3 regions of the Paenibacillus sp. JZ16 genome follow, and region 3 is predicted to be linked to each of the others. Evidence: riboswitches for the same ligand, from Rfam matches in the RefSeq annotation. Region 3 holds a riboswitch; each other region holds the start of a gene.
The links. Region 3 has a riboswitch for cyclic di-GMP ahead of BJP58_RS19400 (DUF8202 domain-containing protein). Riboswitches for the same ligand answer to the same signal wherever they lie in the genome.

Region 1 (3,281 bases), 1.6 Mb from region 3:
AAGGAGCGGTGCGTCAATGTCCGTAAAAATCTCAAACTGCGTCGGCAGCTCGAAAGTGAATATATCCCCATTCTTGTAGCCATGTCCGTTCGGAAGCTCCCATTCGTAGCTGAGATTAACGGCTGCACCGATGTCCAGGCTGCTGTCCGGATTATACACCGCATCAACCACGGTACCGTTCACATCGGTTAATACGACTTTGGTTAGTATTCCTTCCATGTCGACTGCTGGTGCTGGCGTGTTATATACGTCATCCGTGACTGTCTTTGGCTCGCTAACTTCTAATTCCTGCACGCCAGTCTCTGATTCCTGCACAGTAGCGGCTGATGGCTGCTCGCTCCCCGCCGCATTCGCCGTCCAAGCAAATGTGCCCAATAGGGTTTGAAACAGAAGCAGCAGCGCCACAACAATTCCACTTACTTTTTTCTTCATAATCTCTCCCTCAATCTTATCATTACCCTCGTAATATTCGGTTCCGATCTTACTTTTTCGTGCGCTGATTCGTCCCATGCTTCTATCAAAATGCATGCCAATAATGGACTTCACGAGCCATCATCTTCAAGACCTGTTACGGGCGCACGATTCATTGGTGTCTGTATTTTCCTTCAGAACCCAGCGGGCTTCCTGCATTATATCGGCCAAAACTATACAATTTCTATACAAGCGAAATAAGCCTTGGACATAATCGTCCAAAGCTTAGTTTTATTGCTACGCATTAATTAGTAGTATTTGGATGCTGAATAGCTGGAGGCATCTTTAATCATTTTGTATCCGGCTCCTTTGCTTTTCCAGCTTGCATCGACGGTTGTGTCAATGGTTACCCACTGCCCGTTCAAATATACTTCATTCCAGGCGTGGTAGACATCGACGTATTCCGAGGTTCCCATGACAAGCTTTGCCGGAATATCGAGGCTTCGGAGCATGGAAGCGAACAGGGAGGCGTAATCGTAGCACATTCCCTTTTGTCCAGCGATCGTGCGGTTGCTATCGGGAAGGTAATCCGTCAGCTTGCTGGATGCCAGAGCGTTGTCGTACCGAACCGTCCCGACGATATATTCGTAGACAGCCTGTACTTTTTCCTTGTCGGAGTGAGCAGTGCGGGTTAGCTTTTTCGCAAGCTGAGCAGCCTTGCCCTCTTCGCTCCAATCGACATTTTGTACAGAGTTCAAAAACACTTGGCTGCTGTTCGTCAGTTGAAGTTTAACTGCCGCTTCCTGTACGATCTTGTATTTGCTGCCGCTGACTTGTTCCAGCACGGAAATCTTGTAGTTCCCGTTGCCCATCTGCAGTGGAAAAACTTCCTGCTGCTTGGCCCTCGAAAGCCCATATGTATATTGATCCTGACCTTTTCCGATCATGAGCTTCGTTTTGGTGCCTGCTTTCACGTCATATCGAATGACGATTGCTCCACGATCCAGTTCCTCCAAGCCCAGCCAATCTTCAGATGGTGCAGCTTGTACAACCGGAGCCCATATCAGTAACGCAAAAAGTCCAATTATCGCGAACATTGCGTTGCGCATGCTGTAACTCCCCTTCGGTGGCCAGGCTGCCATTTGACATTTCGTCAAGAAGGCCCTGTAGCTTTGCGTCCTAGTCTTTCGACAAGTTTGCCATTATCGTATTAGAGTTTCACAGGATTCAGTGGATGTTTGTCCAAAAAAACAAAAAAAGCGTCTTCGTTCGGTAGCTGGCTGTCATTGACGTTTCGTCAAGAAGACCCTGTAGCTTTGCGTCCTTGCCTTTCGACAAGTTTGCCGTTATCGTGAGTAGCTTTTGTGAATACATCATATCAAATATATCCATTTCTATCAATAAAAAAATTAAAATTTGGAATATTGTCTTAGGTCCCACAGAGCGTCTAACCTTGAACGTTTGGCTCTTGTTAATTAACGAACAATAGAGCAATAAATCTTTCGAATCTAACGTTTGTTGACTATAGTATCAAGTTTGTTATCTGGAAGCATCGAATCTTCCTCTTATACAATAAAACTAACAAGTGCACGACAAGCGAGATAACACCGTAAGGAGTGACAGACATGAGCTCACAAGCCGAACCCAAAAAACGAAAGCGCTTACGAATACGCTGGCACAAGCAGGATACGGAGCTAACCCTCTTGGCGCTGCCGACCACGATTTGGTACATCCTGTTTAGTTTCTTGCCGATGTTCGGGATCATTATCGCCTTTAAAAATTTCAGGATTAGCGGCGGATTTTTGAGCAATGTGTTTAACAGTCCTTGGATCGGCCTCAAAAACTTCGAGTTCCTATTCAAGTCGAATGACGCCTGGATCATCATTCGAAACACGATCGGATACAACATTGTGTTTATTGTGCTGGGGATCGTTCTGCCCGTCCTATTCGCGATCATGATCGGCCTCCTCCACAGCCGCAAAGCCAGCAAAGTCTATCAGACGATGATGTTCCTCCCCTATTTCCTATCCTGGGTGGTCGTATCTGCGGTAGGCTGGGCATTCTTAAGCTTCGACAAAGGAATTGTCAATCAAATGCTCGTCAGTATGGGCAGCGATCCTATTAACTGGTATATGGAGCCGCAATATTGGCCATTCTTCTTGATTCTCTTAAATGTCTGGAAGGGCCTGGGCTATGGTATGGTCATTTATTTGGCAACCATCACAAGCATCGACAGCACCTATTATGAAGCAGCTGTTATTGATGGCGCTTCGATTTGGCAGCAGACGAGATTCATAACATTGCCCATGCTCAAGCTGGTGATCGTCATGATGTTCATCCTGGCCGTAGGGCGCATATTTTACACCGATTTCGGTTTGTTCTATCAGGTCACGCGAGACTCCAATTCACTGTTCAACGTGGCGACCACCATCGATGTCATGGTGTATAAACAACTGAAAACCGCCACCGTAGGGATGGCATCCGCAGCCGCATTTGTACAGTCTGTTCTGGGATGCGCTACGATTCTGGTCGCTAACTGGATTGTTCGTCGAATCGATCCCGATAGCGCGATGATGTAAGGAGGCAAGACGATGACACCAAAAACCAATTACGAGACGGGCCTTGAGAAGTTTAACCGTACAAACAAAGCCGTCAACCTGTTCTTCAACCTGGTATTTATTATGCTGGCCCTGCTCTGCGTCATACCTGTAATCGTTGTTCTGTCCATCTCCTTCTCCAGTGAGGAGTCCATCCGTGAGACCGGATATCATCTGCTGCCGGTTGCTTTGTCAGCCGAGGCTTACGTTTACATCATCAAGCAGGGAACGATGATTCTGCGGGCCCTCGGTGTATCCGCCCTCGTTACCGTG
Region 2 (3,281 bases), 1.6 Mb from region 3:
AAACCGATGGATTTTGTTACGTAATTTAAACATAGACCAAACCACAAGAGAATGTTAAATACTAGAGGGCTGCCTATGGATATCTCCAGAGTCAGCCTATACATATTTTCGTTAAAAAGATCTATCCCGGTATCCCCTCCAGGGAACAAGCATACACTTAAAAAAGCAGGACTAGCTTGTTACTCTAATCGATGAAGGATGATTCCGTGTGAACTTACAGATCCTACCCGGGCGGAAGAGCCCCTTTTTCTATCGTCATGCTTCCAAGAAACTTTTCTACATTACCGCCGGCTCCATCATTCAAGGTTTTGCCATGGCCATGTTCTTGTTTCCTCACGCCATTCCTTCGGGAGGAGGAGCAGGGATCGCGGTGCTTCTGAACCATGCGTTTGAGATCCCGATGAGTCTCGGACTGTGGCTGGCCAATTTTATTTTCCTTGCCTTTACAGTCCCTTATCTTGATGGAGTCAGTGCCTTCGGGACCATATTTGTTATAACAGTGACGTCCGTTTCCGTTAATTTCTTCGAGGTGTTCCTAGAACCCCCGTTCGGCAACGTATGGATCGATCTTCTATTCGGCTCGGTTATTCTCGGAACAGGTGTCGCCATCCTCATAAAGCAGAGGGTATCGAATGGGGGAATCGGTTATGTTGCCTTAGCCATTTATAAGTATAAAAGAATCAACCCGGGCACCTCATTGTTCTGGATGAATGGAATCATATTCGCTTTCGCTGCCTATGTGATCGATTGGAAAATTATTATCCTTGCAGTTGTATGCCAGTGGATATCGACCCGGATCATTAACTGGATTCACCAGTTCCCTCCCCCGAAATCGGTCTATCAACCCGCTTGGCGCAAAAAGTGATTCTGTATACGTGTAAGAGTGATTGACAAATCTAACAAAAATATGGAAATTTGGGTCGTACGACCTATATTAAATGAAAAACAATGTAAGTTATAGTTTGAATAAGTCATAACATGTTTGGATATTCGACAAATTCATACTCTTCGTACGACAATAGCAAACCCGCTGAAAAGCGGCGACGCAAAGCTACAGGGGCTAATGTGGATCTACTTAAGACCGTGATGCCAGCCAGCTGCCGAATACGACGGAAGCCTCCGTCTCTTCTTACTAGTTTTTCCACCTATGTCTTTAAGCTGATGGAGGCTATTTGTGTTGTTTATTAAATTTTATGAAAGGGGGACCTGTACTAGTCTTAACAGTCTTATCTACCTGAAAAGGGACTTTAAATATATTGAAAGGCAGGTGAATCGTAGATATAATTTTCGGCACACAATCGAATCGTTTCGTACGATAATAGCAAACCCACTGAAAAGTGGCGACGCAAAGCTATAGGGGCTAATGCGGATCTGCCTAAGACCGCGATGCCAGCCAGTTGCCGAATACGACGGAAGCCTCCGTCCTATTTTGCTATGGTTATCTTAATGGATGGTGGTTTTTTATTGTTTATTTTCGCTTATAAGCTACCGAATTCAGAAGCGGAGATGACTAGAAGATCGATTTCATTATTAATCACTTATTCTTAAAAGGAAGAAGGGAAAATAATGGGCCGTAGAACACTGCTGGAAGCAAACGATCATTTTCCTAATATCCTCAGTATGTCTGAAATAAAAGGAAGGTTGATTGAACGGAAAGAAATTTTATATTTGCTGCAAGAGGAAACCAGGAATATGAACGATTTGCTGTCCATACCTTATTTATTTGTTATAACAGATACGGATGGTGCCGTTATCGATTATTGCGGCACGGATTTGTTAAAAGGATATTTTGAAAGAAATAATATAAAAAAAGGCACATCATTTGCGATGAAAACCGCAGGGGTCAATGCCATTTCTTTATCGATGGAAAATCAATCGGTTTCTGTCGTAATTGGTACCCGGCACACCAACCAATTGTTTGCCGAGCTGTCATGTGTATGTACGCCAATTCGAATAAAAAATGTGATTATAGGCTACCTTGGCCTGAGTTTTCATTATTTACACGAGGTTACATTTGCCATACCACTCATTGAACACCTGGCTAAAAATATTGAAGAAAAACTGCCTCAAAAGGACCCCATTCTACAAAAAGAGCTGACTTATTCTCACTTTGACCAATATGAATTAACAAATCGTGAGAAAGAGATAGCTTATGGATGGCTGGAAAATAAAAACGTACCTGAAATTGCGGGCATTTATGGGATTAGTCAAAGCACGGTCCGTACTTTTATTAAAAAGATATACGCAAAGACGAGCGTTAATCATAAAGGAGCATTCCTTAGGAAATTTACTTAAAATTTAAATTAAAATACATAAGTATAAACTACCCAATTTTGGGTATTTTTTTTGTTTAAGTCGAATTTTATACTTTAAAGTAAGTTGTCGTTGAAGGATTAATGAACATTTTGACAATTTCATACTTCGTACGACAATAGCAAACCCATCGAAAGGTGGCGACGTAAAGCTACGGGGGCTAAGGTGGATATAAACACTATGCCAGCCAGTTGCCGAATACGACGGGACCCCAGTCTATTTAATCATGGCGGGGGGTTTTTGTGTTTTGAGTGATATTGCTAAAGGTGGTGAAAAAATATAAAAATGTCTAATTGTAGTCTTCAGAAGATTAGAGGCAAACTATCTCACCAAATATCGTCAGCAACCTATTCTACATATTTATGCCTGTAGGGATGTCTTCTTGGGAGGAAAATCTAGAGTATGGACAAAACTAACAAAAAACATTTACTTGATGATGTTGAGACGAAGATTAATCAAGGTCTTTTCTCTGAAGCATTTAATGCCCTTTATCATGGATTAGACAGCATACGCAGACATTCTTCAAAAAAAGATTGGAAGCAGTTTATTGCCCAATATCGTCAACATGCAGTAAGCTATTTTTTCTTACAAGAACCGTTTTCTCGTCGAGCATTTGACAAACCGCGCGGTTATGCTGGTGATCCCGTAATGATGGATTCCATCTATGACTTCGACAAAACAGCACCGCCACCTTACGAGGGCAGACAAGCAGAAATTTCCGAGCTTCTCAACTACGAGCTTAATCGTATAAGTTATGCAAATGATGCTGTTCGCGAAAGAAAACGTATATTTTCCAGCAAGATTGACGAAACAGCAGAACGAGTTGCGAACCCTTATATTCTCTCTTTTCCTAGCGGCCATTTGAGAGAAGTATTGGAAAGTGTCGCGGTTAAGAATAAACGCATTGGGAAATTTGTTGCTATTGATCAAGATCAGGAGGCCCTTTCGGTTGCAGCGGAAATCATAAA
Region 3 (3,281 bases):
TTCCCCCGTCATTCACCTCTTGATAGGCTTTGTACAATGTTGCGTAAGGATGGTTTCGGGTTCCATCACCTGAGGTGTCACTGCCTCCACTGGATACGTAAACATCCGATAAAACTTCAAATTGTCTAGTCACAGTCCCCGACTGTGTATTATTTTTATTAGCTGTAACATTGATCGTATATGCACCTATAGTCAAGGCATTAGCAACTGGAAACTCCCAGTTCCCGTTCTCATCAGCGGTTACCTCTTCAGAAACGATGATAGACTGGTCTGCTGCACTAACGATTTCAATCTTTACATTCGCAAAAGGTTCTGTTACCCCGGTCAGCGTCGGCTTTTTCCCCATTACCTCGCCGTCGGTACTCGGTTTGCTCAAGTCATTCTTGAATGCTCGCCATACCAAATTCTTATTTGCATCATAACTTGCAAGAAGAGAGCCAGAGTCGGCAATCAAATTCTCGACACTGCCCATACCTTCTTCTGTTACACGTCCAAATTGTGTTCCCGATGTCATGCTCTGGGTGGTAACGCCTGCCTTCCCCGTAAATGCACCGTTTAGAATTAGAGCTTTATAATTTGCCAGGTTAACGTTTACTTCTTTTCCGTTAAATGTATTCCCGGTGATATTGGCTTCACCCGAAAGGACGATCTCACCGCCGCGAGACTCAACGCCTCCGCCGATATTATTTGTAATGTGGCCACCGGTCATAATAAATTGTGCTCCAGGATCGACAAAAATTGCCGCACCAATCAAAGAACGTTTATTGCCTTTAATTTCTCCATCATTCATTTCTACAATAGAACCGGCGTCTCTGGTGTATATCGCACTTCCTTGATGTTGTGAAAAACTGTTTTGTAAAACAGCACCTTCTCCAATAATCAGTTTTGAACCACCATAGACATTAAATAATCTTCCATCGATCGCCCCTCCCATTTCCTCGGAGTTGCCGTCAATGATAATATTACTTAATGTTATCTGGCTCATATTAGTTAGTTGAAAGAGTACTTTGCCGCTTGGCTTGCCACGTTTAATCATCACGGTGTTATTGGCATTAGGGGCAGTGGCAATCGTAACATGCTTGGCTTCATTTATTGCAACAATTACATCAACGCCATCCTTCAGTATAACGTCGTCCAGGAGGTATATCGTTCCCCCGTCATTAACCTCTTTATAGGCTTTCTGCAGGGAAGCGAACGGAGTCGACTCAGTTATTCCATCGTTTTGGTCATCACCACCGCTGGATACATAAACTTCCGAAGAAGCAGCATAGCTGACTGGCATTCCTGAGCTTACCCCAAGTCCCGTGAAGACAAGGGTAAAAATCAGAAACATAACTCCAATTTTCCGCAAATTAATGTTGTTGCTTAGCATTTAGATCCATTCCTTTCTTGTGTGAAGTTTTCCATTTTCACCGTAGTGACGGCCCATTTCCACCTCTTTTTCACTACTTTTTCAACTGCTATGTCAGGGTCATAAGAGCTAGTATTCGACTCAGAAAACCTGTAAGAGGCTTACTGCCAGTCGTTCACAGCATCGGACTCCTTCAATAGAATGACTAAAATAAAAAAACTCCTTCCAAAGGCGAACGCCAATAGACGGAGGTTTCCGTCGTTTTCGGCAGCTGGCTGGCATAGGTCAATAGAACCATTAGCCCCTATAGCTTTGCGTCCCCGCTTTTCAACAGGTTTGCTCTTATCGTACGAGCTTTATTATGTAATACTTGGTAACAAAACTACTTAAATTTTGATTCTTTTTTCATAAAAATACAAGGTACTCAGGTCTTATGTTTGTTGTATTTTATCAAATTATGTCTAATATAGTGCTTTGGTAGCTTCTTTTGACATTATATGTGGCAATTCTGAACATATCCTGAATATGCTTGTTATAGATAGAGTCTTAAGTATGCAAAAAGTATCTTCACCTGAGGGTTCTCTACCCTCGCGAATTGTATCATTCACTTCTATACAAAAACTTTACAAGCCAGGGACTTGAAAGATGAATACTAACAAAATGAAGCTGTAATGCCAGTAGACTGACCCTTTTCTGTGGTATAAAAGGGGCAGCTATTCCGATAAAATTTCTTTAAATGTAAGCGACCGACAAACTTTTCTTTACTTATAGCAGGGTTCTGATCCAACACCATAAATACGGTTGGAACCGGAACCGGCCAGGTTTATCGACCAATATAAATCACTTGCGGACATATAAAGAAAATGAGCCCGGCATAATTACCGGACTCATTTCATTAAACTGCCCAATACCTATGATATCTAACCATTTAGGGTCACTTCACAGGTGGAGCAGCCTCTATTTCATTATGTCTTCGACACGGATACGAGAAGCTCGTTATCGCTTGAAACGACCGCCCCTTCAGGGCGTCCAGGAGGGTGCGGCATCCGGTTCGCAATCCACCACTCCCCCATTCCGACAAAGGCCGAAGATGTGAACGGAAGCGCGGCTTCTGCATCCACGCCTTGGGTGACCCCCTCCATCTCGATTTGCTTCTGAGTCAAGGTTAGCTCATAGGATGCAATCAAGCCCTCATACTCTGCCTTGATGAGTACGGTTCCTTCCGATTTCACCGTTACTACACCGCTAGCGCTGATCTCCGCTATAGTTGGATCACTGCTTGTATAGATGACGTTTGCCTCCACCTTTTCACGGCTTCCATCGCTGTACACTGCGGTAGTCACCGTTTGGGCATTCTCTCCAACGACCAGTACAACCGGCCCCTCGAGCTCAATCTCAGTCAGTGTAACCGGTTCGTCATTGTCGCCTGCTGATACCGATTGTAATACAGGTCGTTTAGCCATACCGTCCCATCTCCAAATCGTGTTAAAGTCCCACCCTAATCTGTCTGTATAGGTAGATGGAGTCTTTATTTCAGTTTCAGATAGGCCTAATCCTTTAAGGGTTGTTAATGCTCCTTCAGCTACACCTTCTTTATTCACTATCATGCCGTCAAATGCATAATTATTTTCGAGCGTAGCGGTGTGTCCCGCAAGAACTCGTCCCATCACCCGGTTTGCCATCGTTGGCGCCGTAACCGAAGGGCCCAGGGCAATGACATTTCTGACGACTGTATCATTGTATCCGTATCCAGTCACTCCGCCCGCATTGCTCGTCATCGCTCGAACGGTTCCAGACGCATACACGTTTTCTGTTAGGCTGCCCGAGTTCGTAATTCCGATTAGGCCGCCGGCCTGACTTACCTGAGCGGTTACATCCGCGGTTGAATAGCTGTTTCTTACGATACCATTAGAATAGCCTACTAGACCGC

Region 1: it holds a riboswitch for cyclic di-GMP, as region 3 does, so the genes downstream of both, BJP58_RS11935 (transglutaminase-like domain-containing protein) here and BJP58_RS19400 (DUF8202 domain-containing protein) in region 3, are expected to answer to the same signal.
Region 2: it holds a riboswitch for cyclic di-GMP, as region 3 does, so the genes downstream of both, BJP58_RS11880 (helix-turn-helix transcriptional regulator) here and BJP58_RS19400 (DUF8202 domain-containing protein) in region 3, are expected to answer to the same signal.

The regions. Positions count from the first base shown of each region.
Region 1 is NZ_CP017659.1:2,654,431-2,657,711, forward strand. Features, by position in the region: gene BJP58_RS11930 (collagen binding domain-containing protein) at 1-510, opposite strand, end outside; gene BJP58_RS11935 (transglutaminase-like domain-containing protein) at 720-1,520, opposite strand; cyclic di-GMP riboswitch class I at 1,534-1,622, opposite strand; cyclic di-GMP riboswitch class I at 1,680-1,766, opposite strand; gene BJP58_RS11940 (ABC transporter permease) at 2,037-2,990, shown strand; gene BJP58_RS11945 (carbohydrate ABC transporter permease) at 3,003-3,281, shown strand, end outside.
Region 2 is NZ_CP017659.1:2,640,772-2,644,052, reverse strand. Features, by position in the region: gene BJP58_RS11890 (phosphosulfolactate synthase) at 1-29, shown strand, start outside; gene BJP58_RS11885 (YitT family protein) at 221-865, shown strand; cyclic di-GMP riboswitch class I at 1,011-1,105, shown strand; cyclic di-GMP riboswitch class I at 1,311-1,405, shown strand; gene BJP58_RS11880 (helix-turn-helix transcriptional regulator) at 1,567-2,295, shown strand; cyclic di-GMP riboswitch class I at 2,424-2,512, shown strand; partial or broken gene BJP58_RS34120 (class I SAM-dependent methyltransferase) at 2,716-3,281, shown strand, end outside.
Region 3 is NZ_CP017659.1:4,270,001-4,273,281, forward strand. Features, by position in the region: gene BJP58_RS19400 (DUF8202 domain-containing protein) at 1-1,372, opposite strand, end outside; cyclic di-GMP riboswitch class I at 1,615-1,702, opposite strand; gene BJP58_RS19405 (CehA/McbA family metallohydrolase) at 2,317-3,281, opposite strand, start outside.